DNA from 3 places in the Chromobacterium sp. FG89 genome. Region 1 is predicted to be linked to each of the others. Evidence: predicted binding sites of a transcription regulator. Region 1 holds the regulator's gene; each other region holds the start of a gene.
The links. Region 1 encodes sigma-54, which starts transcription at its own class of promoters, with help from an activator protein. Its sites were predicted from a motif close to CTGGCACGCTTCATGCTT; they were not measured.
Positions count from the first base shown of each region.

Region 2: ACODRW_RS05650 (ANTAR domain-containing response regulator) is a predicted target of sigma-54. The motif match lies at 5,843-5,860, and genes of this name have one in related genera.
Region 3: glnK (P-II family nitrogen regulator) is a predicted target of sigma-54. The motif match lies at 3,041-3,058, and genes of this name have one in related genera.

Region 1 is NZ_JBMDIQ010000002.1:269,606-279,187, forward strand. It holds gene ACODRW_RS03215 (NAD(P)H-hydrate dehydratase) at 1-719, opposite strand, end outside; gene ACODRW_RS03220 (flavin prenyltransferase UbiX) at 765-1,400, opposite strand; gene rapZ (RNase adapter RapZ) at 1,435-2,277, opposite strand; gene hprK (HPr(Ser) kinase/phosphatase) at 2,258-3,214, opposite strand; gene ptsN (PTS IIA-like nitrogen regulatory protein PtsN) at 3,207-3,668, opposite strand; gene hpf (ribosome hibernation-promoting factor, HPF/YfiA family) at 3,790-4,104, opposite strand; gene ACODRW_RS03245 (RNA polymerase factor sigma-54) at 4,172-5,593, opposite strand; gene lptB (LPS export ABC transporter ATP-binding protein) at 5,597-6,325, opposite strand; gene lptA (lipopolysaccharide transport periplasmic protein LptA) at 6,322-6,876, opposite strand; gene lptC (LPS export ABC transporter periplasmic protein LptC) at 6,866-7,435, opposite strand; gene ACODRW_RS03265 (KdsC family phosphatase) at 7,432-7,956, opposite strand; gene ACODRW_RS03270 (KpsF/GutQ family sugar-phosphate isomerase) at 7,982-8,962, opposite strand; gene ACODRW_RS03275 (monovalent cation:proton antiporter family protein) at 9,082-9,582, shown strand, end outside.
Region 2 is NZ_JBMDIQ010000004.1:156,833-166,414, reverse strand. It holds gene ACODRW_RS05670 (sensor domain-containing protein) at 1-2,886, shown strand, start outside; gene infA (translation initiation factor IF-1) at 3,300-3,569, shown strand; gene ACODRW_RS05660 (hypothetical protein) at 3,579-3,800, shown strand; gene ACODRW_RS05655 (glycoside hydrolase family 19 protein) at 4,240-5,562, shown strand; gene ACODRW_RS05650 (ANTAR domain-containing response regulator) at 5,893-6,483, shown strand; gene ACODRW_RS05645 (CmpA/NrtA family ABC transporter substrate-binding protein) at 6,500-7,597, shown strand; gene ACODRW_RS05640 (MFS transporter) at 7,900-9,102, shown strand; gene nirB (nitrite reductase large subunit NirB) at 9,122-9,582, shown strand, end outside.
Region 3 is NZ_JBMDIQ010000001.1:161,224-170,805, reverse strand. It holds gene ACODRW_RS00750 (thiol:disulfide interchange protein DsbA/DsbL) at 1-165, opposite strand, end outside; gene ACODRW_RS00745 (SPOR domain-containing protein) at 193-843, opposite strand; gene ACODRW_RS00740 (YifB family Mg chelatase-like AAA ATPase) at 993-2,501, opposite strand; gene ACODRW_RS00735 (accessory factor UbiK family protein) at 2,506-2,793, opposite strand; gene glnK (P-II family nitrogen regulator) at 3,119-3,457, shown strand; gene ACODRW_RS00725 (ammonium transporter) at 3,487-4,800, shown strand; gene ACODRW_RS00720 (ClpXP protease specificity-enhancing factor) at 4,922-5,365, opposite strand; gene ACODRW_RS00715 (glutathione S-transferase N-terminal domain-containing protein) at 5,375-5,977, opposite strand; gene ACODRW_RS00710 (cytochrome c1) at 6,128-6,892, opposite strand; gene ACODRW_RS00705 (cytochrome b) at 6,909-8,246, opposite strand; gene petA (ubiquinol-cytochrome c reductase iron-sulfur subunit) at 8,261-8,845, opposite strand; gene ACODRW_RS00695 (Nif3-like dinuclear metal center hexameric protein) at 8,960-9,582, opposite strand, start outside.

The DNA.
Region 1 (9,582 bases):
ACGCAGACGGTGCCGAACAGGCCCTTGTGGCTGTTGCGCGGCCGCAGCAGCGCGCGGACGTCCGGCTGGTTGATGCTGCCGTCCGCCGCGGGGATCAATCTGGGCGGGCAGTCCAGCAGTTCCAGTTCCACATTGCCGGCCAGATCGGCGCCGGAGGCGCTGAACAGACCGGGCTTCTGGCACAAAAAGGTCAGGGTGTGGCTGGCCTGGATCGCGGTGTTGGCCGGCACGCCGGTATAGGCGTCCAGGCCGCTGGGGCAGTCCAGCGCCAGAATGGGGCTGCCCAGCTGGTTGATGCGGTCGATCAGCGTGGTCCATTCCAGGTCGAAGTCCCGGCTCAGGCCCACGCCGAACAAGCCGTCTATGACCAGTTGCGGCGCGCGGTAGTCGCGCGGCAGATCGAACATCACATGGCCCTGGGCCTGCTCCAGCTCATGCAGGGCTTCCGAGGTGGCGGGGCTAGTGGGCTGGGTGGGCACCAGCACGTCGACGCGGAAACGACGGCGCATCAGTTCCAGCGCCGCGTACAGCGCGTCGCCGCCGTTATTGCCGGGGCCGGCGCAAATCAACAGCCGGGACGCGCTGGGCAGGTGGTGGCTGACCCAGTCCGCGGTGGCCATCGCCGCGCGCTGCATCAGGTTGTAGCCGGCGTCGGTGGCTTGGCGCTCCAGTTGGCGCAAGGCGTCCAGGCTGAGAATGCTTTGGTCTTGTGTCGGCATCCCAAGATTCCTCTTTGACCGGGCCGCAAGCGGCGCGGCGGCTGGCTAGGGGGCCGCGGGGCGGTCCGGGGCGGGCTCGCCCCAGCGCGGCGTCAATTGATTGTCGATGCGGAGCTGATCCAGAATTCGCGCCACCACGAAGTCGATCATATCGTCCACGGTCTTGGGATGAGTATAGAACCCCGGAGACGGCGGCAGGATGACAACGCCGAGACGAGCCAGCTTGAGCATGTTTTCCAGATGGATGGCGGAGAACGGCGCCTCGCGCGGCACCAGCACCAGCTTGCGCTGTTCCTTGATGCTGACGTCGGCGGCGCGTTCGATCAGATTGTCGCTGCTGCCCTGGGCGATGGCGGCCAGCGTGCCCATCGAGCACGGGCAGACCACCATGGCGTCGGCCGGGTTGGAGCCTGAGGCCACCGGCGCGAACCACTCTTCGCGGCCGAAGACCGCCAGCTGGCCGTCGCGCGCGCCGCTGCGTTGCATCAGCCATTGCCGGGCTTCGGCCGGGCGCGAGGGCAGGGTCAGGTCCATTTCCTGTTTGGCCACCACTTGCGCGGCCTGCGAATACAGCACCCAGACGCGAACGCCGGCGGCGATCAGGCAATCGATCAGCCGCAGGCCGTAGGGCAGTCCGGAGGCGCCGGTCAGGGCGACGGTGACGGTTTGGATCGGGCGCATGAATGTCTCCTGTAGGCGGGCGGCCCGAATGCGTTCAGTTCTGGCGGTAGAGCTGGCGATGGCGCACCAGCACCTGTTCGGCGGCGAACAGGCGGGCAAGGCGTTCCGTGATGTAGACCGAGCGGTGCTGACCGCCGGTACAGCCGACGGCGACGGTCAGATAGCTGCGGTTTTCCATGCTGAAACAGGGCAGCCATTTACTGACCAGCTGCTGGATGTCGTCCACCATCTGCTGCACTTCCGGCGTTTGCTGGAAGAAGTCGATGATGGGCTGGTCGCGGCCGGTGAACGGGCGCAGCTGCGGGTCGTAATAGGGATTGGGCAGGCAGCGGACGTCGAAAACGAAGTCGGCGTCCCGCGGCAGGCCGTGCTTGAAGCCGAAGGATTCGAAGATCAGGGTCAGCCGGCTGCTGTCGGCGTCCACCAGCTCGCGCACCCAGCTGCGCAGCGCGTTGGCGGACAGTTCGCTGGTGTCGATGCGGGTGCCCAGCTCCATGATCTCGGCCAGCATGTCCTGTTCCAGCAGAATGCTTTCCTCCACCGTGACGTCGGCGCCGGACAGCGGGTGGCGGCGGCGGGTTTCGGAGAAGCGCTTGACCAGGGTGGCGGGCGTGGCTTCCAGGAACAGCAGGCGCACGTCCACATGCTGAGCCCGCAGCTTTTCCATTTCCGCCGGCAAGGCGCCCAGCGACGGGCCGGAGCGGGTGTCCACGCTGATGGCGATCTGTTCGTAGCCGTAGTCGGCGTACAGCGACATCGCCTCGTGCAGCATGGTGGCCGGCAGATTGTCCACGCAGTAGAAGCCGGCGTCTTCCAGCGCGCGCAGCGCCACCGACTTGCCGGAACCGGACAGGCCGCTAATCAATATCAGGCGCATTTTCCTGGTCTCTGAGGAAGTTGGTGTGGCGTTCGATGAATTCGCGGGTGCTGTCTATGCCGCGCAGCTGCAGGATGTAGTTGCGCACCGCGGCCTCCACCAGCACCGCCAGGTTGCGGCCGGCGGCCACCGGCAGCACCACTTTGCGGATGGTGACGCCGATGATGTCCTGGGTTTCCGACTGGATGTTGAGGCGGTCCAGCGCCTGCATCGCCTGGTCGTTGGCCTTGACCAGGTGGATGATCAGCCGCAGCACCTTCTTCGGCCGCACGGCGGTTTCGCCGAAGATGGTGCGGATGTTGAGGATGCCCAGGCCGCGCACTTCCAGGAAGTCGCGCAGCAAGGGCGGGCAGCGGCCTTCCAGCGTGTCGGGGCCGATGCGGTACAGCTCGACCGCGTCGTCGGCCACCATGCCGTGGCCGCGGGAAATCAGTTCCAGCGCCAGCTCGCTCTTGCCCATCGCCGAATCGCCCATGATCAGCACGCCGATCTCGAACACGTCGAGGAAGACGCCGTGCAGCACGGTGGACACCGCCAGCGCCCGCGCCAGATAGATGCGCAGCACATCCATCAGGTAGGGGCTTTCCAGCTTGGTGGTCATCAGCGGGACGTTGTGGGTGTGGCAGTAGTCGCGCAGCAGCTTGGGCACCGGCTGGTCGTTGGCCACCATCACCACCGACATGCTCTTGTGGAACAGCTGGTCCAGCGCGGTCTTGGCGGCGGACTGCTCCAGCCGGTTCAGGTAGTCCACCTCGGCGAGACCCAGCACCTGGACCCGGTTGGGGTGGATGAAATTGAGGTGGCCGACCAGCGCCTGCGTGGGGCGCTGTTCGTCGTTGCCTATCATATTGTCGGCGCCGCCGGTGCCTGCGACCCAGGTCAGGTTGAGCTTCTGCTGGTTTTCCTGGTACAGCCGGCGGACGCTGATGCTAGGCATTGGGCACCCAATTATTGAGCAGCTGATAGAGCTCGTCGCGCAGGGGGATGCCCAGCATCTGCTCGCGCATCTGGCGGCTGGAGAACAGCTGCGCCAGTTCGGACAGCACTTGCAGGTGCAGGTCCGTGGCCTGTTCCGGCACCAGCAGCACGAACAGGCACTGCACCGGCTTGCCGTCGGGCGCGTCGAAGGGAATCGGGGTCTTCAGACGGATGAATACGCCCATCGCGTCCTTGAGGCCGCGCGCGCGGCCGTGCGGAATCGCCACTCCCTGGCCAAGGCCGGTGGAGCCGAGCTTTTCGCGGGCGAACAGGCAATCGAAGATTTCGCTGCGCGCGATGCCCCGGGTATTTTCAACCAAGAGGCCGACTTGCTCGAACACGCGCTTCTTGCTGGCGACGTCCAGATCCAGCAGGACGTGTTCGGGTGTCAGGATTTTGCCGATGAGGTTCATATTGGATTATGCATGCGGCTGAGAAAAACCCGGCAATTCTACGTTGCCTTGATAGTACTGAAAACGGGCAAGTGCAAAGAAAAGCGGGAACCCGCAGGCCCCCGCCTTCCAATTCAAGGGATTACAGGCTGGCTTCAGGCGCCGGAGCACGGTGTTCAGACTGCTTTTCCTTGTGTTTCAGCACTTGACGGTCCAGCTTGTCGATCAGCAGATCGATGGCGGCGTACATATCGGATTCGGTGGCTTCCACGTGGATGTCCTTGCCGGACAGATGCACGTTGACTTCGGCCTTTTGCACCAGTTTATCAACAGACAGAGTAACGGAAATGTCGATCACATGGTCGACATGTCGAGTAACGCGCTCCATTTTGGTTTCAACGTATTCGCGCAGGGCGGGAGTTACTTCCAGATGCAGTCCAGTTACTTTGAGGTTCATACCCTAGCTCCTTCTGGTGTTGACAGTCCGGTCGGGTCGGCCGGATCGCTGTATTCCGCCGCCTGGGTCACAGCGTCTTGCGCTGGTTGACCGGCGGTATCTGCATGGCTTCACGATACTTGGCTATCGTGCGTCTGGCAACTTGTATTCCCTGTTTGGCCAGCGCTTCGACCAGGGCGCTGTCGGACAGCGGTTTGCTCGGCGATTCGGCGTCGATCAGGCTGCGGATGTGGGCCTTGATCGCGGTGGCGGAGCACTCGCCGCCGCTGTCGGTTTCCAGCGCGCTGCCGAAGAAATACTTGAGCTCGAACAGGCCGCGCGGGCAGAGCAGGTATTTCTGGGTGGTGACCCGGGACACCGTGGATTCATGCAGGCCCAGCTCGTCCGCGATGTCGCGCAGAATCAGCGGGCGCATGGCCACTTCGCCGTGTTCAAAGAACGATTGCTGCCGTTCAACGATAGCTTCCGCCACTTTCAGGATAGTGTCAAATCGCTGCTGGATGTTCTTCACCAGCCATTTGGCCTCCTGCAGCCGCGAGGACATTTCGCCGTTGCCGCCGCGGTTTTCCGCCAGCAGCCGCGCGTACATCTGGTTGACGCGCAAGCGAGGCACGGCGCCGCCGTTGAGGGCGGCCACCCAGCGTCCCTTGCGTTTTCTGACCGAGACGTCGGGGATCACGTACTGGGTGTCGCTGGCGCCGAAACCGGCGGTGGGGCGGGGGTTGAGGCGGGCGATCAGCGCCTGGGCGGCGCGCAGCGCGGCGTCGTCCACGCCCAGCTGTTTTTTCAGCCGGGTGTAGTCGCGGTTGCCCAGCAAGGCCAGGTGGTCGCGAACGATGGCCAGCGCCAGGCCGCGCTGCGGCTCGTCCGGGTCCAGCCGCTGCAATTGCAGTGCCAGCGCTTCCGGCAGCGAACGCGCGCCGACGCCGGGCGGGTCGAACTGCTGCAGCAGGCGCAGGCCTATCATCAGCTCGTCGGCCTCGATTTCCAGTTCCAGCGGCAGGTGGCTGGCGATGTCTTCCAGCGTCTGGCCCAGATAGCCGTCGTCGTCCAGCTCTTCAATCAGCAGCTGGACGATGGCCTGATCGCGCGTAGGCAGCGCCACTTCGCCCAACTGCGCCAGCAGGTGCTCGCGCAGGCTGATAGGACAGGGCACGTTCAGCATCGGGTCCAGCTCGTCGTCGCCGTCGCCGCGGCGTCCGCCGCTGCCCCAGTCGCTCAGTTCGCCGGTCTCCGCGCCGCGTTCGCCGTCGTCGCCGGAGGCGTCGTCGCGGCTTTCCGCCGGGGCCTCCGGTTCCTGGGCGGCGGCGTCCGGCGCCTCGCCCTGCGGCGCTTCGTCGCCGCGCTCCAGCAAGGGATTGTCCAGCAAGAAGCGCTCGACTTCGGTCTGCAGGTCGAGGGTGGACATCTGCAGCAGCTTGATCGATTGCTGCAGCTGCGGCGTCAGGGTCAGCTGCTGCGATACCTTGAGCTGAAGTGTCTGTTTCATCGCTTACAGGTGGAAGTGTTCGCCAAGGTAAACTTCGCGCACCTTCTCGTTGTTGACCAGTTCTTCCGGCTCGCCGGAGGCGAGCACCGAGCCTTCGCTGATGATGTAGGCGCGGTCGCAGATGCGCAGGGTTTCACGCACATTGTGGTCGGTGATCAGCACGCCGATGCCGCGTTCCTTCAGGAAGGAGATGATTTTCTGGATGTCGATCACCGCGATCGGATCGACGCCGGCGAAGGGTTCGTCCAGCAGGATGAAGCGCGGCCGGGTGGCCAGCACGCGGGCGATCTCCACGCGGCGGCGTTCGCCGCCGGACAGCGACAGCGCGCTGCTGTCGCGCAGGTGGCCGATATTGAGGTCGTCCAGCAGCAGGTCCAGTTCCTTGTCCAGTTCCTTGCCTTTGAGGCCGGACACTTCCAGGATGGCGGCGATGTTCTCCTCCACCGTCATGCGGCGGAAGATGGAGGCTTCCTGCGGCAGATAGCCGAGGCCCAGGCGCGCGCGCTGGTGGATGGGGTAGTGGGTGATCACCTGATCGTCCAGGCGAATCTCGCCGTCGTCGGCGCCGATCAGGCCGACGATCATGTAGAAGCTGGTGGTCTTGCCGGCGCCGTTGGGGCCGAGCAGGCCCACCACTTCGCCGCTGGCGATTTCCAGCGCCACGTCCTTGACCACGGTGCGTTTCTTGAAGCGTTTGCGCAGGCGCTCCACCTTGAGCACGCTTTGCGTCATTTGGCGGCTCCGCTGGCGGGTTTGGCCGTCGCCGGCTGGGAGGCGGTGTTCTTGGGCTGCAGGATCACGGTGACGCGGCCCTTGTTGGGGCCGGTGGCGGTGCCGCCCGTCACTTGGTAGGTTTCGTTCTGGGTGTTGTAGGTGATCACATTGCCCACCACCAGGTCGCCTTCGCGCTTGACCCGGGCGTTGCCGGTCAGCACCGCGAGGTTGGCCGCGCTGCTGTAGTCGAGGCGGCTGGACTGGCCTTCCACCCATTCGTTCTTGCCGTCCATTTTCTGGCGGAAGGTGACGATGCGGCCGGTGGCCACCAGGGTCTGGTTGCCTTGCTTGTCCTGGGTGGCGACGACTTTGTCGGCGTTGAGCCGCAAGGTGCCCTGGATGATCACCACATTGCCTTCGCAAGTGGAGACGCCCTTGATCTGGTCCATGGTGCAGCCGTTGTCGCTGGTGATTTCCATCGGCTTGGTGCGGTCGGCCTGTTCGGCGTGGGCGACGGAGGCGGCGGCCAGCGCCAGGCCGGCCAGCAGGAGACGGAGCTTATTTTTCATAAATGATCTTGGTGTGAGACAGCAGGTTCAACAAACCTGTCTGTTGCTGGTAGACGAAGCCCACGGAGTTGCCGTGCGATTTGCCCTGAAAGAATACGGTGGGCGCGGCGGAGCGGGCGATTTTCTTGCCGGTGTCGACATGCATGGCGCTGGTGACGACCTTGGTCTCCGGCTTGTCCGCGGCGGCGGGCTGGATCATGGTCGCCTTCTTGTCGAAATAGGCTTGCTGGGTCTTGTTGTTGTAACGGCCGACGTCGCCGATCAACTGGTATTGCAGCGCGCCTTGCTGGTACTGGTAGAGCTCGGGGTTTTCGAAGAAGGCGTCGTCCTTGCCCGGGTATTGCCACATGCGCGAGGCGATCAGCCGCTCGTAGAGCTTGCCTTGCGGGTCGAAGCGGGTGGCGATCAGGTGTTCGGCCACGTACTCGGGCTTGTCCGGGTCCAGTTCGCGGCGGTTGCTGTCCCAGCGCGAGACCTGGTCCAGCCACACGGTCAACAGGCCGGTCAGGCCCACCAGCAGCAGCGGGAACAGGCGGTGGGAGCGCAGCAGGCGGATCATGCCAGATACCTGGCCAGGATGGCGTCGAAGGAACCCTGGGCCTGCATGATCAGCTCGGCCAGCTCGCGCACCGCGCCCTTGCCGCCGGAGCAGCCGGTCACGTAGTGGGCGCGCTGGCGCACCAGGGCCGGCGCTTCCGGCACCGCGACGGCCAGGCCGACGCGGGTGATGATGGGCAGGTCGATCAGATCGTCGCCGATGAAGGCGCATTCCTCGGCCGTCAGGCCGGTGAGTTCCAGCAGTTCGCCCAAGGCCAGTTTCTTGTCGTGCACGCCGCCGTAGTAGTGGTCGATGTGCAGCGCCTGGGCGCGATGCTCGACGCAGCGGTCGGCGCGGCCGGAGATGATGGCCAGCTGGACCCCGGTGGATTGCAGCAGGCGCAGGCCCAGGCCGTCCTGCACATTGAAGGATTTGCTTTCTTCGCCGTGGGCGTTGTAGTAGATGCGGCCGTCGGTCATCACGCCGTCCACGTCCATGATCAGCAGCTTGACCTTGCGGGCCTGCTCAAAAATGCTTTGCATGCTTGTCCTTGCTAATGCCGGCGACTCAGATCACGCCGGCCTTGAATAGATCGTGCAGATGCAGCGCGCCTATCAATTTGTTGCTTTCATCTACGACCAGCAGGCTGGTGATCTTGTTCTGCTCCATCAGGAACACCGCCTCGGTGGCCAGCTTTTTGGGGCTGATGGTGCGCGGCGAGCGGCTCATCACCTGATCGATGGTCAGATCGTAAAGGTTGGCGGAACGTTCCAGTGTGCGGCGCAGGTCGCCGTCGGTGTAGACGCCCAGCAGGGCGTCGTCGGCGGCGCAGACGGCCAGCATGCCCAGGCGCTTGCGGGACAGTTCCAGCAAGGCGTCCTTCAGCGGCGTGCCCGGCGCCACCCGCGGCAATTCCTCGCCGCTGTGCATGATGTCGGACACGTGGACCAGCAGCTTGCGCCCCAGGCTGCCGCCCGGATGCGACAGCGCGAAATCGCCCTGGCCGAAGCCGCGCGCGTCCATCAGCGTGACCGCCAGCGCGTCGCCCAGCGCCATCTGCACCGTGGTGCTGGTGGTGGGGGCCAGGCCCAGCGGGCAGGCTTCCTTCTCCACGCGGGCGTCCAGGTGGATGTCGGCCTCCTGCGCCATGGTGGAGCTTTCGCGTCCGGTCATGCAGATCAAGCGCACGCCCTTGCGCTTCAAGGCCGGCAGCAGGGCGATGATTTCGTCGCTTTCGCCGGAGTTGGACAGCGCCAGCACGATGTCCTGGGCGGTGATCATGCCCAGATCGCCGTGGGCGGCCTCGCCCGGGTGAACGAAGAAGGCCGGCGTGCCGGTGCTGGCCAGCGTGGCGGCGATCTTGCGCGCCACGTGGCCGGACTTGCCCATGCCGGTGATCACCAGACGGCCGGCGCTGGCCAGGATCAGGTCCACGGCGGCGAGAAAGTCGCCGTTCAGGCTGCGCGACAGCGCGGTGAGGGCTTCGGACTCTATCTGCAGGACTTCCCGGGCCAATTGGAGCCGGGACGGAGCTTGTACTTTTTCCATAATTCGAAAGTATATCAAAGGTTATAATCGCTGAACGCAGGCTGGTGCATCTTTTGCTTGGCATGTGTTAAAAATTGCAGTCTTTTTCCTTTCTCTCGCTTCAGGAGCCCCGCCGCGCGATGCATTCGTCACTAGCCCCTATCGTCTTGGTTCTGCTGGCCGCGGTGTTGTCGGTGACCTTGTGCCGCAGCCTGAAAGTGCCGGCCATGCTCGGTTATCTGGTGGTGGGCTTTCTGGCCGGCCCCGGCGTGATGAATCTGATTCCGCAAGGCGAGGAAACCGCCTTTCTCGGCGAGATCGGCATTGTCTTCATGATGTTCTCCATCGGCCTGGAGTTTTCCCTGCCCAAGCTGCGCGCGATGCGGCAGCTGGTGTTCGGCGTCGGCTTCGGTCAGGTGGCGGCCACCATGTTGCTGGTGGGCCTGGCGGTGGGCTGGCTCAGCGGCAGTCCGCTGACCGGTTTCGCCGTCGGCGGCGCGCTGGCGATGTCGTCCACCGCCATCGTCAGCAAATTGCTGAACGAGCGTCTGGAGCTGAACCAGGCCCATGGCCAGCTGGCCATTGGCGTGCTGTTGTTCCAGGACATCGCGGTGGTGCCCTTGCTGATTCTGTTCCCGGCC
Region 2 (9,582 bases), on a different contig from region 1:
AGCGGCCAGCAAGTGCTGTACGCCAACGCCGCGCTGATGGAATTGCTGGGCCTCACCGAGCCGCCCGCCTATCCCCTCGCGCTCTCGGCGCTGGCGCCCGACAGCGGACTGGCCGAAGCGCTGCGGCCGCTGCTGGCCCTGCCCAAGGACAAACCCAGCCAGATCGCCGCCACCCCGCTGCGCCGGCCGGACGGCGACGCCGGCCATGCCGACATCCGCGCGCGGCCGCTGCGGGCCGAAGGCCAGGACTGCCTGCTGCTGACCTTCCACGACGCCACCGACCGGCTCACCTCCGAGCAACTGCTGACCCGCCATCTGGACATCCTCGCGCAACTGGCCGGCCTGTCCGCCGAACTGGCCAGCCAACCGGCCGAACCTCTGTGGGCGCGCATGAGCGGCCTGCTGGAGCGCGTGGGACGATTCCTGGGCGCCGACCGCTGCCTGCTGGCCCTGCTCGACGCCGAAGGCAAGCAAGTGCGCATCGCCCGAGAATGGCGAAACGAGGCGCGGGCGGCCGGACCGCCGGCCGAGGCCCCGGCCATCCCCCGCTCCAAACTCTGCTGGCTGGAACAACAGCTGGGCCAGCAACGCACCTTGCAACTGAACGACAGCGCCGACGCGCCGGAAGCCGCCGCCGCGCTGCGCCAATTGCTGGGCGACAACGGCCAGAGCGCGCTGCTGGCCACGCTGCGGCCTCGCCAATGCTGGCGCGGCGTGCTGGCGGTCAGCGCGCCGACGCCGCATAGCTGGCTGTGGATAGAGCAACACATGCTGCAATCGGTGGCGGACATGCTGTCCAACTTCCTGGAGCGCAGCCAATACCACAGCGACGCTCAACGCCGTCAGAGCGAGGCGCTGGCCCAGGCGCGGATAGGCCATTGGGAATGGCGGCGCGGCGACGCCGCCCCGCATTGGTCGGAAGAGCTGTACCAATTGTGGCGGCTGGACCCCGCCCGGCCCCCGCCGCCGCTGGCGCGCTTGCCCGCCTTGCTGCCGCCCGCCGACTGGCCGCCGCTGCGCCGCTGCCTGCGCCAAGTGCTGCGCCGGCGCGAAACCGCGCAGCTTGACCACCGCATCCTGCTGCCGGACGGCGGCGACCGCCACGTGCGCCATCACATCTCGCTGGAACAGGACGGCCGCGGCCGCGTCGTCCGCCTGAGCGGCACCTTGCAGGACATCAGCGAATTCAAGCGCCGCGAACAGACCCTGCAGCAGGCCGCCGCCGTTTACGAACACACTTTGGAAGGGGTGATGATCGCCGACGCCGATCTGCGCATCCTCGACGTCAACCCGGCCTTCAGCGCGCTCACCGGCTACGCCCGCGCCGACCTCTTGGGCCAGAGCCCGCGCCTATTGCATTCCGGGCGCCACGACACCGGCTTCTACCGCCGGCTGTGGCAGACCGTGGCGGAACACGGCCGCTGGCAAGGCGAAATCTGGAACCGGCACAAGGACGGCAGCGTGGCGCCGGCCTGGCTCACCGTCACCGCGGTGCGCGACGCCGACGGCGCGGTGCGCAACTACGTCGGCGTGTTCTCCGACATCGCCCAGATCAAGAAATCCGCCGCCGAAATGGCGCAGCTGGCGCATTACGACTCGCTGACCACCCTGCCCAACCGGCTGCTGTTCCTGTCGCGGCTGGAACACGCGATCCAGACCGCCAAACGCGAACGCCGCCGCGTGGCGGTCTTGTTCATCGATCTGGACAATTTCAAGCAGATCAACGACACCCGCGGCCACGGCGCCGGCGACCGCCTCTTGGTGGAAGTGGCCGCCCGGCTCAAGGACTGCCTGCGCGCCAACGACACCGTGGCCCGCATCGGCGGCGACGAATTCCTGATCCTGCTGGAGAACCAGAAAGCCGACAATCCGGTGATCGACATCGCCAACAAGATCGTCAAAGCCTGCGCCCGGCCGTTCCGCCTGGAAGAACAGGAGGTGGAAGTGGGCTGCAGCGTGGGCATCAGCATCTACCCGCGCGACGGCCAGGACGCGGAAACGCTGATGCGCAACGCCGACGCCGCCATGTACCAGGCCAAGAACGACGGCAAGGGCGCCTTCCGCTTTTACACCGAGGAACTGACCCAGCGCGCGCGGCTGCGGGTGGAACAGGAACGCGAGCTGCGCCTGGCGCTGGAGCGGCGCGAACTCTTCCTGGTGTTCCAGCCCAAATATCATCTGCAAAGCGGCGCCCTGATCGGCGCCGAGGCCTTGCTGCGCTGGCAGCACCCGAGCCGGGGCCTGATCGGGCCGGACACCTTCATTCCGCTGGCCGAGGAAACCGGCCTGATCATCCCGATCGGCAGCTGGCTGATCCGCCACGCCTGCGGCATTCTGCGCCGCTGGAAGGGCGCCGGCCTGTCGCCGGGTGTGCTCAGCCTCAATATCGCCGGCGCGCAAATCCAGCGCGCGCCCATTCTGCAAACCCTGAAACAGGCGCTGCGCGACTGCCGGGTTCCGCCGCAGCAGATCGAACTGGAAATCACCGAGCGCTTCGTGATGAGCAATCCGGACGCGCATCTGTCGGTGCTGCGCGAGCTGCGCCAACTGGGCGTCGGCCTGTCCATCGACGATTTCGGCACCGGCTATTCCTCGCTCAGCTATCTGCGCCAATTGCCGGTGCAAACGCTGAAAATCGACCAATCGCTGGTGCGCGGCCTGCCGGACCGCGAGCACGAAACCAGCATCAGCCTGGCCATCATCTCGCTGGCCAAAACCCTGCACCTGGGCCTGGTGGCCGAAGGCGTGGAAAACGAAGCCCAGCGCCGCTTCCTGCTGGACGCCGGTTGCGAGCACGGCCAAGGTTTTCTCTACGCCCGGCCGATGCCGGAAAACGAATTCGCCGAACTGGTCAAGAAAGGCGGCGCGGCCCCGCTCCGCCTCTAAACTAAATGAACCGGTTTACGATCCGCCGCGCTTAGACGGGATAGCGGGACAAGGGCGCTGAAACCCGCTTGCCAATGCGATTTTCAACACAACGGCGACGGCGGCGGATAAATCCATCTCCCTGATTTTTTTGTGAAAACCGCCTCATCGCCGCGTCTGATTCGGCCATTGCCGGATAAATTCTTGTATTTTTCTGACAAATCAGTGCGTTAGATATATAATACCGTTCGCCTCAGATTTTCTGATCGTTCCGGCAGCTGCCTGTCGGACGCTCCGCCTTGCCTGAGGGCTGCCTGTGAAGCCAGCCCCTCCCTAGCTTGGTTACCGAATAGACGCGCCAATAGCACCCGCTCGCGGCAGTCCATGTGACTGCCGCTGTGGCTGTTGGCCTACCGTATTAGAAAGGAATCGTAATGTCCAAAGAAGACATGATCGAACTGGAAGGTGTTGTCATTGAAATGTTGCCCGAGTCCCGCTTCCGCGTGCGTCTGGACAACAACGTCGAAATCCTGGCCTATGGCTCGGGCAAGATGAAGATGCACCGTATTCGCGTTCTGGTAGGCGACCGCGTCACTGTAGAGATGTCGCCCTACGACTTGACCAAGGGCCGCATCAATTTCCGTCATCCGACGGCGCCGGCCGGCGGCGGCACGCCTCGCCCCCATCACAACCGACGCCGTTGATCTGCCGGCATGACCCGCTATCGCGGTCATGCCCTGGAGCAACATTTGCGAGTCAATGAACTCAAACCCGGCGATTACATCGCCGAACAACACGATAGCGCCGCAATCACATTTACCGTGATTGCGGTCAATGCAGTAGGACGTCACTGTCACGTCACTTTTTCGTCGGAACTGGGCCTGGATTCCGCCAGCTACCCGCACGACGCCTGGATCAACGCCTCTCGCCCCTGAGACGGCCGCACGATCCGATTGACGCTCAACGCCGCACCCGTCCGGGATCTCACCCCGGCGCCCGCCGCGGCCGCTTCCGCCTTCTTCGCCCCTTCCGGCTTAGCCGCGCGCCGGCCGCATGGCCGCGTCAATCCCATTCTCCTTCAAAAAGTCGTTTGACATATCAAAAATTGGTTCCATAGTGGTATCTATGCCGTGCGTCGCGCGCGGCAGAAAACCATCTAGGGCAACCTCGAAAACCGCCGCGATCCGTTCAAGAGCAAGACGCGTCCTCTGACATCAGAACGCAAGCCCCGAGACTGCGCGCAAGGCAAAGCCAGAAGCCTGTGACTGAGCGAGGCCATCGGACCGCGCAACGGGTTTGTCGAGGCCCCCATAAACGGCTGCGATGATTTCGCGCGGCGTCCCCCGCGCCGGCAGCCCGACAACAGGAGCCAACATGCGCAAACCCTTCACCGCCCTGCTGCTGAGCCTGGCCTGCCAGTCCGTTTTGGCCGCGCCCTGGAACGCCGGCGCCGTCTATCAGGCCGGACAGCAAGTCCAATGGCAAGGCCAGGATTGGCAGGCCAAATGGCGCACCCGCGCCGAAACGCCGGCCGCCAATCCCAGAGGCAGCTGGACGCCGGCGGCGGCCCAGGCCACGGCTTTGGCCGAACCGGGCCAGCCTCAGCCGCCCACGCTGCAGCAAGCGCTGCAATACGAAGCCGCTCTGACCGACACCCCCTTCTTCCGCAACGTCAAAGCCTCGATCCGCACCCTGCCTAACGCCCAGGTGGAACAAGTGACCCCCGGCCGCGCCGCCAACCCGCTGAACGTGCGCCGGGTGGAGCGCCTGCTGCCTGCCGCCAAGTGGGAGTATTACTTCTCCCGCCGCGACGCCAGCTACAGCTACCAGCGCTTCTTGCAGGCCATCGCCAAGTTCCCCGCCATCTGCGACGACTACGGCGACGGCCGCGACGGCGACGCCATCTGCCGCCACAGCCTGGCCACCATGTTCGCCCACTTCGCCCAGGAAACCGGCGACCACAACCGCAGCGACACGGTGCCGGAATGGCGGCAAGGTCTGAAATACCTGCGCGAAATGGGCTGCGCCGAAACCGGCCCCGGCTGCGGCTACAACACCGAATGCGCCGATCCGGTGTTCAACAAGGTGTGGACCTGCGGCAAGAACGCCGACGGCAGCTGGAAAAAGTACTTCGGCCGCGGCGCCAAGCAGCTGTCCTACAACTACAACTACGGCCCCTTCTCCCAAGCCATGCACGACGGCGACCAATCCGTGCTGCTGAAGAACCCGGACCTGGTGGCCTCCACCTGGCTCAACCTGAGCTCGGCCACCTTCTTCTTCGTCTTCCCGCAGCCGCCCAAGCCGTCGATGCTGCATGTGCTGGACGGCACTTGGGTGCCCAACGCCGCGGACAAGGCCGCCGGCGCCGGCAACAACTTCGCCACCACCATCCAGATCATCAACGCCGAGTGCGGCGGCGGCACCGAGCGCCAGGCGGCGCAGAACCGCATCGATTACTACCGCCAGTTCGCCAAGGACCTGGGCTGGGACTACGGCAACGAGCAGCTGTCCTGCGCCAATATGCAGCGCTTCAGCGCCGCCAGCTCCGCCGCCTACAACATCTATTGGGAAAAGGACTGGAAATGGGGCAATGACTACAAATGCCAGCTGGTGAACTACCAGACCCCGTACAGCGCGCTGCAAGCCGGCAACTACCAGCGCTGCGTCGAGGACAACTGGAACGTCAAACTCAAATGAAATCGGCCGGCTCCGCTCGCGCGGGGCCGGCCTCGCCAACGACTGTTGTTCACCCGTGTTTCACCTCCTGTCCATTGGCCTTGTCTCCGCTCCACGATAAGAGCGGCTAACAAACCCCTGATGCTGCGTTGCGCCGACTTGTCGTACTCAAGTACTGCCTGCGTCGGCACGCCTTGCCTCAGCCGTAAAACTGATTTTTGTTAGCCACTCTAAGACATCGCGGCTAAACGCCGCGTCAATCCGGCCCCGTCCTCGCTAAAAATCGCGTCAAGAATTCCCTTGGGCACGGCGCTTGCTTCAGCCAAGCCGTCCCTTCTCCCCGGTGCCGCAATGTCCACGCCTCCGCCGCTGCGCCTGCTGCTGGTCAACGACCACGCCAAAACCATCGCCTCGCTGCGCCAGGCGCTGGCGCGCGCCGGCTACGCCGTTGTCGCCGAGGTGGACGGCGCCGCGGCGCTGCTGCAGGCGGTGGAGCGGCTGCGGCCGGACGTGGTGATCGTGGACACCGAATCCCCGTCGCGCGACACCCTGGAGCAGCTGGCGCTGCTGGGCGAGATCGCGCCGCACCCGGTGGTGATGTTCGCCGACCAGGGCGACCTGCCCACCATAGAAGCCGCCGTCCACGCCGGCGTGGCGGCCTATGTGGTGGACCAGGCCGACGCGGCGCGGCTGGCGCCCATCATCGACCTGGCCCGCGCCCGCTTCGCCGAGGACGCCCGGCTGCGACAGCGGCTGGCGGCGGCGGAACAGCAACTGGCCGAACGCAAGCTGATCGAGCGCGCCAAGGGCATTCTGATGGACAAGCGCCGGCTCAGCGAAAACGACGCCTACCAGGCGCTGCGCCGGCAGGCGATGCGCGAGGGCCTGCGCGTCGCCGATCTCGCCCGACAACTGATCCAGGCCGCCGAACTGCTAGGCTGAGCCGCGAGGAAATCCCATGACCGTCCCCCACCGCCTGCGCCTGGGCTATCTGCCGCTGACCGACAGCGCGCCGCTGATCGTCGCGCGCCAGCTCGGCCTGGACCGCCGCCACGGCCTTGAACTGGAATTGCTGCGCCAGCCTTCGTGGAGCGCGGTGCGCGACAAGCTGCTGGACGGCCGCCTGCACGCCGCCGCGGCGCTGTACGGCCTGGCCTACGGCATGCAGCTGGGCCTCGCCGGCCCGCAAGCGGACATGGCGCTGCTGATGACGCTGAACCAGAACGGCCAGGCCATCACCCTCAGCCACCCGTTGGCCGACGCTCTGGCGGCGGCGCCGCAGCAGGCCTTGCCGCGCCGCGTCCGCCAAGGCGGCGCGCCGCTGACGCTGGCGCACACCTTTCCCGCCGGCACCCACGCGTTGTGGCTCAATTACTGGCTGGCGGCGCAAGGCCTGGACCCGCTGCGCGACGCGCGCCTGGTGGTGATTCCGCCGCCGCAGATGGGCGCGGCGCTGGAAGCCGGCCAGCTGGACGGTTTTTGCGCGGGCGAGCCCTGGCACCAGCAGGCGGCGGCGCGCCAGGCCGGCCGCATCGCCGTCGCCAGCGGCGAGATCTGGCCCGGCCACCCGGAAAAAGCCCTGCTCTGCCGCCGTGGTTTCGCGCAAGAAGAACCGGCCGCCGCCGCCGCGCTGATCATGGCGCTGCTGGAGGCCTGCCGCTGGCTGGAGCACGGCGAAAACCGCCGCCAGGCGGCGCGCTGGCTGGCGCGGCCGGAGCATATCGCCCTGCCGGAAACGCTGATCGCCGCCACCCTGCCCTCGGCCGCCGCCGGCGCGTCGGCGCTGCGCTTCTTCGACCAGGGCCGGGTCAACCATCCCTATCCGTCCGACGGCGTCTGGTTCATCGACCAGTTCCGGCGCTGGGGCTGGCTGCGCGGCGACGAGGACGCGCAGGCCGTGGCCGCCGCGGTGAGCCAGAGCCGGCTTTACCGGCAGGCGGCAGACGCGCTGGGCCTGCCCGTGCCGGCCCGGCCGCAGCGCCGCAGCCGGCTGTGCGACGGCGTGGAGTGGGACGGACGGCCGCGCTACCCGGCGACGGAGCGTCTGCTTGATTAAGCCCCGCATGTTGCAACGCACAAACTCAGTGCGCGGCCGGCTATTTTCGCACCAGCGCGGTGCGGCTTCCCGCCGCGAATCCACGCGAAACCCGGATTTCCGGCTCGCGGAGGCTGGCACGGCGTTTGCATAAGTCAAGCCGGGCCTGGCACAAAGACGTGCCCCGCCCACCCCAAATGCTTGTCCGGCCAATGGCGGCCGGGACGGCAACGGACAACGGCGTCCGCTCCTGCTATCACCGAGGAGCGAACGCCGTTTTTATTTTGGCCGGCCCCCGGCCGCTCGCGGCACAGGAGTTTCGCATGGACCGTTCTTTCTGGCACACCGGGCACAAGCCCACCTTGCTGTCCGCCTTTCTCTACTTCGACCTCAGCTTCATGGTCTGGTATCTGCTGGGCCCGCTGCAGGTGCCCATCGCCGCCGCGCTGGACCTGGACACCCAAGAACGCGCGCTGATGGTGGCCACTCCCATCCTGGCCGGCGCGCTGCTGCGGCTGGCCGTCGGCATGCTGGCGGACCGCATCGGCGCCAAGCGCACCGGGCTGATCGCCCAGATCGTCGTCATCGCCGCCTTGCTCGCCGCCTGGCGCGTCGGCCTCTCCAGCCTGGGCGGCGCGCTGCTGCTGGGCCTGTTCCTGGGCGTGGCCGGCGCCTCCTTCGCCGTGGCGCTGCCGCTGGCCTCGCGCTGGTATCCGCCGGCGCATCAGGGCACGGCGCTGGGCATCGCCGGCGCCGGCAACTCCGGCACCGTGCTGGCGGCGCTGTTCGCGCCGGCGCTGGCGCTGCAGTTTGGCTGGCAGAACGTGTTCGGCCTCGCCTGTCTGCCGCTGCTGCTGGCGCTGCTGCTGTTCGCCCGGCTGGCCAAGGACGCGCCAGGCGCGCCGCCGCCCAAGCGCTGGGCCGATTATCTGGCGGTGCTGGCCCAGCGCGACGCCTGGTGGCTGATGCTGTTCTACGCCATCACCTTCGGCGGTTTCGCCGGCTTCGCCAGCGCGCTGCCCGGCTATTTCCACGACCAGTTCGGCTTCGACGCCAAGACCGCCGGGCTCTATACCGCCGCCTGCGTGTTCGCCGGCTCGATGATGCGGCCGCTGGGCGGCGTACTGGCGGACCGCGTCGGCGGCACCCGCTCGCTGCTGGCCGTCTACCTGGCGGTGGCGGCGCTGCTGTTCGCCGCCGGACTGGAAGCGGGCGGCGCCGGCGGCGCGCTGCTGCTGTTCGTGCTGGCCATGCTCTGCCTCGGCGCCGGCAACGGCGCGGTGTTCCAGCTGGTGCCGCAGCGCTTCGGCGGCGAGATCGGCGCGGTCACCGGCCTGATCGGCATGGCCGGCGGCGTCGGCGGCTTCCTGCTGGCTGCCGGCCTGGGCGTGATCAAGCAGGCCAGCGGCGGCTACGCCATCGGACTGTGGCTGTACGCCGCGCTGGCCTTGGCCGGCTGGGCCGGCCTGGCCGGGCTGCGCCAGCGCTGGCGCGCCGGCTGGTCTCTCGCCAGCGCCCGGCTCTGAACCCGCGAGGACATCCATCATGACCAAACCCAAACTCGTGGTGGTCGGCAACGGCATGGCCGGCATCCGCACCGTGGAAGAGCTGCTGACGCTGGCGCCGGACCTGTACGACATCACCGTGTTCGGCGCCGAGCCGCACCCCAATTACAACCGCATCCAGCTGTCGCCGGTGCTGGCCGGCGAACAGACCTTCGACGACATCGTGCTCAATCCGCGCGCCTGGTACGCCGAACGCGGCATCAGCCTTTACACCGGCAAGACCGTGGTGGAGCTGGACCGCGCGCGCCGCCTGGTGCGCGCCGACGACGGCAGCGTCGCCCCTTACGACAGGCTGCTGCTCGCCACCGGCTCGCTGCCGGTGATGCTGCCGCTGCCGGGCCGCGATCTCGCCGGCGTCATCGGCTACCGCGACATCCGCGACACCGAAGCCATGCTGGCCGCCAGCGCCGGCGGCGGCCGGGCGGTGGTGATAGGCGGCGG
Region 3 (9,582 bases), on a different contig from region 1:
CAGGCAGTGAATGCAATGGTAGGAGAAGAACTCGATCACCTCGACTTTTTTCGGATCCGCCACCGGCTGCGGCGTCGCCAGCATGGTGTAATCCTTGCCCAGCTCAATCGCCGCGTTTGCCAGGCCGCTGAACAGCATCAACGAAAGCAATAACCACTTTTTCATTATCGATTTCCTAAATAGAGGAAGAGTTTATTCCGCCTTGACGACCGTTGCGCCAATGCCGTCCTGCTTCAACTGAGCCTTCACCCGATCCACCTCGTCCTGGCGGTTGTACGGCCCCACCCTGACGCGATGCACCAGCCCCTTTTCCGGCACAGTCACCGACTGGATTTTGGCTTCCACGCCCAACAAGGCCAGCTTGGCCTTGAGGTTGTCCGCCTCGTCCTGATTCTGGAAGGATCCCAGCTGCAAGTAGACCTTTTTGGCCGGCTGCTGCGCAGAAGGTTCCGTCGCTTTGCCGTTCTTGCCGGGCACCGCATCCACCTGTCCTGGCAGGATCTTATAGAAATCAAAGCGTTGCTCGTCCTTGCCGGCTTCCTTGGCCGCCGGCGCGGCCGGGGCCGGCTTGGCCGGGGTTTCCGTCGGCATCGGCGGCGGAGCGGAAGGCGGCTCCTGAGCCGGCTTGACCGCCGGCACCGGAGCGGCGGCGGTTTCCGAGGCGGCGTCGGCAATACGGGTGCCCGGCGCCAGCAGTTCCGTCGGCGGCGCGGAAGCGCCGGCCGCCTTGCGATCCAACTTCTCCAAGTTGCTGAACGGCGTAGAGGACTTATTCAGATACATGGCGAGGCCGACCGCGACGGCAATGCCGACGATCAGACCGATGACGATGCCCGCCACCATGCCGCCGCCTCCGCTTTTGGAGCTGGATGAGCGACCGCGGGAACCACGGGAGGAATTTTTTAAATCTCGATTTGCCATGCAGCACTTACGCTTTTAACTAATCAAATAGTTCAACAAACTATCTGGATTGATCAATTCTTTATTTATTGTTAGCCATTAGGCATTGCGGCGCGTCGTAATTGAATCGCCTGCAACACATGCTCCCGCATGACCATTGCCTGACCCTGTAAATCGGCAATGGTTCTGGAAACTCGAAGTATCCGATGATAACTGCGCGCAGACAAGCCGATCTTGTCCAAAACTTGCCGCAATAATGCCAGCGCCTCGGCGTGAAAATCGCCAATCGCCTCCAATTCGGCCCCGCTCAAGCCGGCATTCGCCTTGCCCTGCCGGGCCAATTGCAGACGATACGCCGTCTCCACCCGTTCGCGCACCAAGGCGCTGGACTCGCCGGCGGCCCCGCCCACCAACTGCTCCGCCGGCAAGGACTGCACTTCAACGTGCAAATCGATGCGATCCAATAAGGGACCGGAGATTTTACCTCGATAGCGCCCCACTTGCTCGGGCGTGCAGCTGCATTTTCCGCTGAAATGTCCAAGATAACCACACGGACAGGGATTCATGGCCGCAATCAGCTGGAAGCGCGCGGGAAAACTGGCTTGGCGCGCGGCGCGCGAGATGTGGATCACCCCGGCCTCCAGAGGCTCGCGCAGCACTTCCAGCACCTTGCGATCGAACTCGGGCAATTCGTCCAGAAACAAGACGCCGTGATGCGCCAGGCTGATTTCTCCCGGCCGCGGATCGCTGCCGCCGCCCACCAGCGCCACCGCGGACGCGGTATGGTGCGGTGAGCGGAACGGCCTTACGCCCCAATCGTCCAGCACGAAGCCGTCGGTCCCCAAGGAGCGCACGGCGGCGCTTTCCAGCGCCTCTTCGTCCGGCATGCCGGGCAAGATGCCGGGCAGACGCGCGGCCAACATGGATTTGCCGGTGCCGGGCGGCCCCATCATCAAAAGACTATGCCGTCCGGCCGCGGCCACTTCCAACGCGTGGCGCGCCAGCGGCTGGCCTTTGATGTCTTGTAGATCGGGGTAGTCCGGGGCCGAACGAGGCAAACCGCCTTCTGGTCGATACGGTTCCAGTTCGGAGAGGCCGTTGAGAAAGGCGCAGGCTTCCACCAGAGTGCTCACGCCGTACAAGGGCATGCCTTCCAGCACTGCGGCCTCCTTGGCGCTGGCTATCGGCAAGATGAAGGCCCGCCCCGCTTCCCGCGTCCGGCACGCCATCGCCAAGGCGCCGCGGACCGGCCGCAAGGCCCCGGTCAAAGCCAGTTCTCCCGCGATCTCATACTCCGCCAAACGGGGGCAACGCACCTGTCCGCTGGCCGCCAGAATGCCGATGGCGATGGGCAGATCGAAACGGCCGGAGTCCTTGGGCAGATCGGCCGGAGCCAGGTTGACGGTGATGCGTCGGGCCGGGAACTCAAAACCCGAGGTCAGAATCGCCGCGCGCACACGCTCCCGGCTTTCCTTCACCTCAAGGTCAGGCAGGCCGACAATGGTGAATGCGGGCAAACCGTTGGCCAGATGCACTTCCACCGCGACCTCGGGCGCTTCCAACCCTGCCAGCGCCCGGCTTGCCACCACGGCCAGCGTCATATCGCTAGGAGTGGCCGAGCTCTGATTGCGCTTCCACCGCGGCCTGCGTTTCCTCCGGGAACACCTGCGCCTCCAGGCGCGCCAGCTTCAGCTCCAGCTGCGCCAGCTTCTCCCGGGTGCGCACCAGCACCTCCTGCTGCACGTCGAACTCCTCGCGCGTCACCAGATCCATCTTGCTAAAGGTGGAAGCCATCATCGCTTTGACGTTTTTCTCGATGTCCTTGGCCGGGCTGGCGGCGATGGTTTCGCTGATCTTGTTGCCGATTTCCTCAAACAGCTTTTGGCTCAACATGACGCGGCTCCTTATGAGTAAGTGATAACAGTGCAGAGTGTAGCAAAAAGCCAAGTCCGCCACCCGCCGGCGCGCACCCGGCCTAGAGCGATCCGGCCAGGCCCCTCCCCTGACGCCGCAGCGCTTGCGGCACCAAATCAGTGCGGCCCGCCACGACCCCATGCACCGGGAAAGTGCCAAAACGGTCAGTACAGGCCTTTTTTGCGTTGCAACATGATCTTAGGGTTTTCTTTTGCGCCAATCAGGCCTGGCACGATTCATGCGTATCGACGCTACAGCAGCGCTCATCTCAAGCCACCGGATCATCAGACCCTAAGGAGCAGTCATGAAACTCGTTTCCGCCATCATCAAGCCCTTCAAGCTGGATGAAGTCCGCGAAGCCTTGTCCGCCATCGGCGTGCAAGGGGTCACGGTTACCGAAGTCAAAGGCTTCGGCCGTCAAAAAGGACACACCGAACTCTATCGCGGCGCCGAATACGTGGTGGACTTCCTGCCCAAGGTCAAGCTGGAGATCGCCATAGACGACGCTTTGCTGGATCAGGTGGTGGAAGCCATCGAAAAGTCCGCCCGCACCGGCAAGATCGGCGACGGCAAGATCTTCGTCTACGACCTGGAACAAGTGGTGCGCATCCGCACCGGCGAAACCGGCGCCGACGCGGTCTGAACCGCGATAGAGACACAGGGGAAACGACAATGAAAAAACTGCTCGCAACCATTCAGCTCGCCGGCTTGAGCCTGGCGGCTCCGCTGGCCTTGGCCGCCGCGCCGGCGGGTCCGGCGATTGCCGACGCCAAGAGCATCAGCGCCGGCGACACCGCCTGGATGCTGATCTCCACCGCCCTGGTGCTGTTCATGACCATTCCCGGCCTGGCGCTGTTCTATGGCGGCATGGTGCGCAAAAAGAACGTGCTGGCGACGCTGATGCAAAGCTTCGCCATCACCGCGCTGATCACGGTGCTGTGGGCGGTCATCGGCTACAGCCTGGCCTTCACCGTCGGCAGCCCCTATCTGGGCGATTTGAGCCGCGTGATGCTGGACGGCATGGTTTACCTGAAAGAGGCCGGCAAACTGGCCGTGCACCCGCTGGCCGGCACCATTCCTGAATCAGTGTTCATGACCTTCCAGATGACCTTCGCCATCATCACTCCGGCGCTGATCACCGGGGCCTTCGCCGAGCGGATGAAGTTTTCCGCCATGCTGGTCTTCATGGCCCTGTGGTCCTTGCTGGTCTACGTGCCGGTGGCTCACTGGGTCTGGGCGCCGGGCGGCTGGATGGCGGACAAGGGCGTGCTGGACTTCGCCGGCGGCACCGTCGTGCACATCAACGCCGGTATCGCCGGCCTGGTGACCGCCTTGGTGCTGGGCAAGCGCGTCGGCTTCGGCAAGGAAGCGATGCCGCCGCATAACCTGGTGCTGACCCTGGTGGGCGCGTCCATGTTGTGGGTGGGCTGGTTCGGCTTCAACGCCGGCTCCGCCGCCGCGGCGGACGGCCGCGCCGGCATGGCGATGGTCACCACTCAGCTCGCCACCGCCGCCGCCGCGCTGGCCTGGATGTTCGCCGAATGGCTCACCAAGAAGAAGCCTTCGGTGCTGGGCATTGCCTCGGGCGCGGTCGCCGGCTTGGTCGCCATCACGCCCGCCGCCGGCTTCGTGGACGTCAAGGGCGCGCTGATCATCGGCCTGGCGGCCGGCGTGGTGTGCTTCTGGGGCGCCACCGGGCTCAAGCACATGCTGGGTTATGACGACTCCCTGGACGCCTTCGGCGTGCATGGCATCGGCGGCATCCTGGGCGCGCTGCTCACCGGCGTCTTCGCCGTCAAGGAAATCGGCGGCGCGGAAGGCAGCCTGGCCGCGCAAGCGCTCGGCGTCGGCGTCACCGCGGCTTATTGCGCCGTCGTCACCTTCATCTTGCTGAAGCTGATCGATATCGCGATCGGACTGCGCGTCGCGGAAGACGAAGAGCGCGAAGGGCTGGACGTGATCCTGCACGGGGAACGCGTCGAATAAATCCGGATTTTCTTGTTGTGGTAAGGGACTTGGGGCGCCGCTGGCGCCCTTTTTTTTTGGAAAGCCGCCCATGAAAAAGCCGGCCCTGACGGACCGGCTTTCGCTTGCGGAGTTGAAACCGCTATTTAACGATGCGCAGGCTGGGGCGGCCCGTCGGCTTGGCCGGCGCATCCGGCTCGGACGGCGCTTCCGCCGGCTTGGCCTCCTCGTCGGCCGCCACCGGTTTCAGCGTCGGCGCGGGCGCTTCCGCCTCGCCCAGCTCCACCTCGAATCCCATGCCTTCGCCGGTTTCCCGGGCAAAAATCGACATCACATTGCCTATCGGCACCCAGATGTCGCGGGACACGCCGCCGAAGCGGGCGGAAAACGACAACCAGTCATTGTCGATACGCAGATTCTTGGTGGCCGACAGACCGATATTCAGCACGATCTCGTTGTTTTTCACGTACTCGCGCGGCACATCGGCACGCTCGTTGACCCATACCACCACATAGGGCGTGAAGCCGTTGTCGCCGCACCACTCGTGCAGCGCTCGGATCATGTAGGGCTTGGTGCTGGAGCTCATTGGCAATCCTTATTTGCGCATGGCCTTTTCGGACGGCGTCAGCGAGTCGATGAAGGACTGGCGCTGGAAAATACGCTCGGCGTACTTGAGGATAGGCGCGGAGTTTTTGCCCAGATCGATATTGTAATGCTCCAGACGCCACATCAAGGGCGCGATCGCCACGTCGATCATGGAGAAATCGTCGCCCAACATGAACTTCTGCTTGGCGAAAATCGGCGCGATCGTGGTCAGGCCGTCGCGAATGGCTTCGCGAGCCTTGTTCGCTTCCTTGCCGGTGGCGCCCGCTTCCAGCGCCTTCACATGGATGAAGAGCTCGTTTTCAAACCGGTAGAGGAACAAACGGGCGCGCGCGCGCATTACCGGGTCAGCCGGCATCAGCTGCGGGTGCGGGAAGCGCTCGTCGATGTACTCGTTGATGATATTGGATTCGTGCAGGATCAAATCGCGCTCGACCAATACCGGCACCTCATTGTAGGGGTTCATCACCGCCAGATCTTCCGGCTTGTTATGGATGTCCACATCAATGATTTCGAAATCCATTCCCTTTTCAAAAAGCACGATGCGGCAACGCTGGCTGAACGGGCAGGTAATTCCGGAGTAAAGAGTCATCATGGCAGGAGGAAATCCTTAACTAACAATGGGTTGATTCAGCTGGGCATTCTAGCACTTTCCATCCACTAATTTCCAGCGCCGCATCATAAGCCAATGATTAAAAAGAAAAAAGGCGGATTTCTCCGCCTTGATCAAATCAAGCAACCGGGCTTAATGCACGTCGCGCCAGTACTCTTTCTTCAGGAAATACGCCAGCGGCAACAGCAACAGCGACAGGAACATCAACACAACATAACCAATCTGCTGACGCTTCACCTGAGCAGGTTCGCCCACATAGACCAGGAAATTGGTCAGGTCCGCCATCCGCTTGTCGAACTCCACGGTATTGGCTTTGCCGTTCTCCAGCTTGGTCAGGGTGCCGGCCTTGATCAGCTCCAGCTTGTGCTCTTCGTGGCCTTCCGCGTTCTTCTCGGTCTTCAGCACCTGCTCGCCTTGCCATTCCCAGAAGATGTGCGGCATGCCCACCTTGTCGAACACCGCGTTGTTCCAGCCAGTCGGCCGGCTCGGATCCCGGTAGAAACCACGCAGATAACCATACAGGTAATCTGCGCCGCGGGAACGCGCGATCAGCGACAAGTCCGGCGGCGTGGCGCCGAACCAGGCTTGAGCGTCCTTCTTGTTCATCGCGATATTCATCGGATCGCCGATTTTGGCGCCCACCGGCAGCAGGTTCGCCTTGATCTGCTCTTCGGTCAGGCCGATATCGGTCAGGCGGTTGTAACGCATCGCGCTGGCCGAATGGCAGGACAAGCAGTAGTTGGTGAAGATCTGCGCGCCGCGTTGCAGGCTTTCCGTATCTTGAATATTGATCGGCGCCTTGGGCAGCTTGGGGCCTTCGCCGGAAGCCAGGGCCGTAGCGCTGAACGGCAGCGCCAGCGCCATGGCCGCGATCAGGTGGCGGATTTTGCTTTTCATGAGTCCTCTCCCCTTTTTACACGTTCATGGCGAATACGGCGGCGGCCACCACGGTCACCACCACCAGCACCGCAAACCGGATCTGACGCTTGGCGTTGGTATCCGTCACCCGCGTCGGCACCGGGATACTGCCTACATCGTTCTTGGTGTAGAACGGCATGCCCAGGAAGAAGACGAAGTAGACGAACGAGAGCACCTGCGCGATCACGGTGCGGGCATTGGTGGACGGCAAAGCGCCCAGAATGCCAAGACCGATGAAGGACACGATGAACAGGACCAGCATGAACTTGAACTTGGGACCGCGGTAGCGGATGGATTTCACCGGCGAGCGATCCAGCCACGGCAGGAAGGCGATCAACACCACCGCCGCGCCCATCGCGATCACGCCCCACACCTGGGTGCCCAGGAAGGACGGGATGGCGCGCAAGATGGCGTAGAACGGCGTGAAGTACCATACCGGCGCGATATGCGGCGGGGTCTTCAGCGGGTCGGCCTGGTCGAAGTTGGGCTTCTCCAGGAAGTAACCGCCCATTTCCGGCATGAAGAAGACAATGGCCGAGAACACGATCAGGAACACCACCACGCCCAGCACATCCTTGACGGTGTAATACGGGTGGAAGGGAATGCCATCCAGGGGAATGCCCTTGTCGTCCTTCAGCTTCTTGATCTCAACGCCGTCCGGGTTGTTGGAGCCCACTTCGTGCAAGGCGATCAGGTGAGCCACCACCAGCGCCAGCAGCACCAGCGGCACCGCGATCACGTGCAGCGCGAAGAAGCGGTTCAGCGTGGCGTCGGATACCACGTAGTCGCCGCGGATCCACACCGACAGGTCCGGACCGATTACCGGGATGGAGCCGAACAGATTGACGATCACCTGCGCGCCCCAGAACGACATCTGTCCCCAAGGCAGCAGATAGCCCATGAAGGCTTCCGCCATCAGGCACAGGAAGATCAGCGTGCCGAACACCCACACCAGTTCGCGCGGTTGCTTGTAGGAACCATAGATCAGGCCGCGGAACATGTGCAGATAGACCACCACGAAGAACATCGAGGCACCGGTGGAGTGCATGTAGCGGATGATCCAGCCGCCGGCCACATCGCGCATGATGTATTCGACCGAGGCGAAGGCGACCGGAATGCCGGCGCCATTCAAGGTGCCGTCCGGCTTGTAGTTCATGGTCAGGAAGATGCCGGTGACAATCTGGATCACCAGCACCAACATGGCCAGCGAACCGAAGAAGTACCAGAAGTTGAAGTTCTTCGGCGCGTAATACTCGGTGACGTGCTCTTTGAGCATCGACGATAACGGAAAACGTTCGTCTACCCAGTTGAGCAGCTTTTGTCCTTTAGTCATGTAGCCCCCTCAGCTTATTTGTCTTCGCCAATCAGCAGGCGGGTATCGGACAGATATTTGTGCGGCGGAATTTCCAGGTTCTTCGGAGCCGGCACGCCTTTGTAGACGCGCGCGGCCAAGTCGAACTTGGAACCATGACAGGGGCAATAGAAGCCTCCCACCCAGTCCGGGCCCAGATCGGCGGGCGCGATGTCCGGACGGTGGGTCGGCGAACAGCCCAAATGCGTGCAGATGCCGACGGCGATCAGCAGCTCAGGCTTGATCGAACGGTGCTCGTTCTGGCAATACGTCGGCTGCTGATCCATTTCGGACTTGGGATCCACCAGCTTCTCGTCCAGCTTCGGCAGGTTTTTCAATTGCTCCGGCGTGCGGTTCAGCACCCATACCGGCTTGCCGCGCCACTCGACGTTGATCTTCTGGCCCGGCTCGATCTTGCCGATATCCACCTCGACGGGAGCGCCGGCGGCCTTCGCCCTCTCGGACGGGAAGAAACTCATCAGAAACGGCGTCGCCACTCCGGCCGCCGCCACACCACCAACAGCGCTGGTTGCAACCGTCAGAAAGCGACGGCGCCCCGCATCGACTTGTTGTTCACTCATTACAGTCATCCTCAAACGTGGAAACCGAGCCCAAAACTGCCTGATTTTACCCGATTCCGAGTAGGGACTTGAAGCTTCTATGCAAATAAATTGGCCGAAGCCCTGCCTAGCCGCCTAAACCGGGTTGGAAATGTCTACAAATTCAACACTTATGCCATGAAGCTGAGCCAGGCGCTCGCCCAAAGCCTTGATGCCAAAACGCTCCGTGGCGTGATGCCCCGCAGCGATGAAAGCCACATCACACTCCATTGCCATATGATGATTTTGCTCGGACGCTTCGCCGGTGATGAAGGCGTCCACGCCCAGATCGATGGCTTCGGCGAAAAAACTCTGCGCGCCGCCGGTGCACCAGGCTATGCGCGAAATCGGTTTGTCCGCCCTGCCCAACAACAAAGCCTCGCGCCCCAGACGAGCGGAAACGTGTTCACGGAAATCACTCGCACTGCCGCCTCGCCGCCACGCCCCATGCCACAGCAAACCCGGCTCACCGCCCTGCCCCTGGGCCTCCAAATCCAGCACCTTGCCCAACATCGCGTTATTGCCCAGCTCCGGATGCGCGTCCAAAGGCAGGTGGTAAGCCAGCAAGTTAAGATCATGCTCCAGCAGCGCCTTGACCCGCTGGCGCTTCATTCCGCAAATCCGGGCGTCTTCCCCCTTCCAGAAATAACCGTGGTGCACCAGTACGGCGTCCGCTCCGCGCGACGCCGCGGCATCGATCAAAGCTTGCGAAGCGGTGA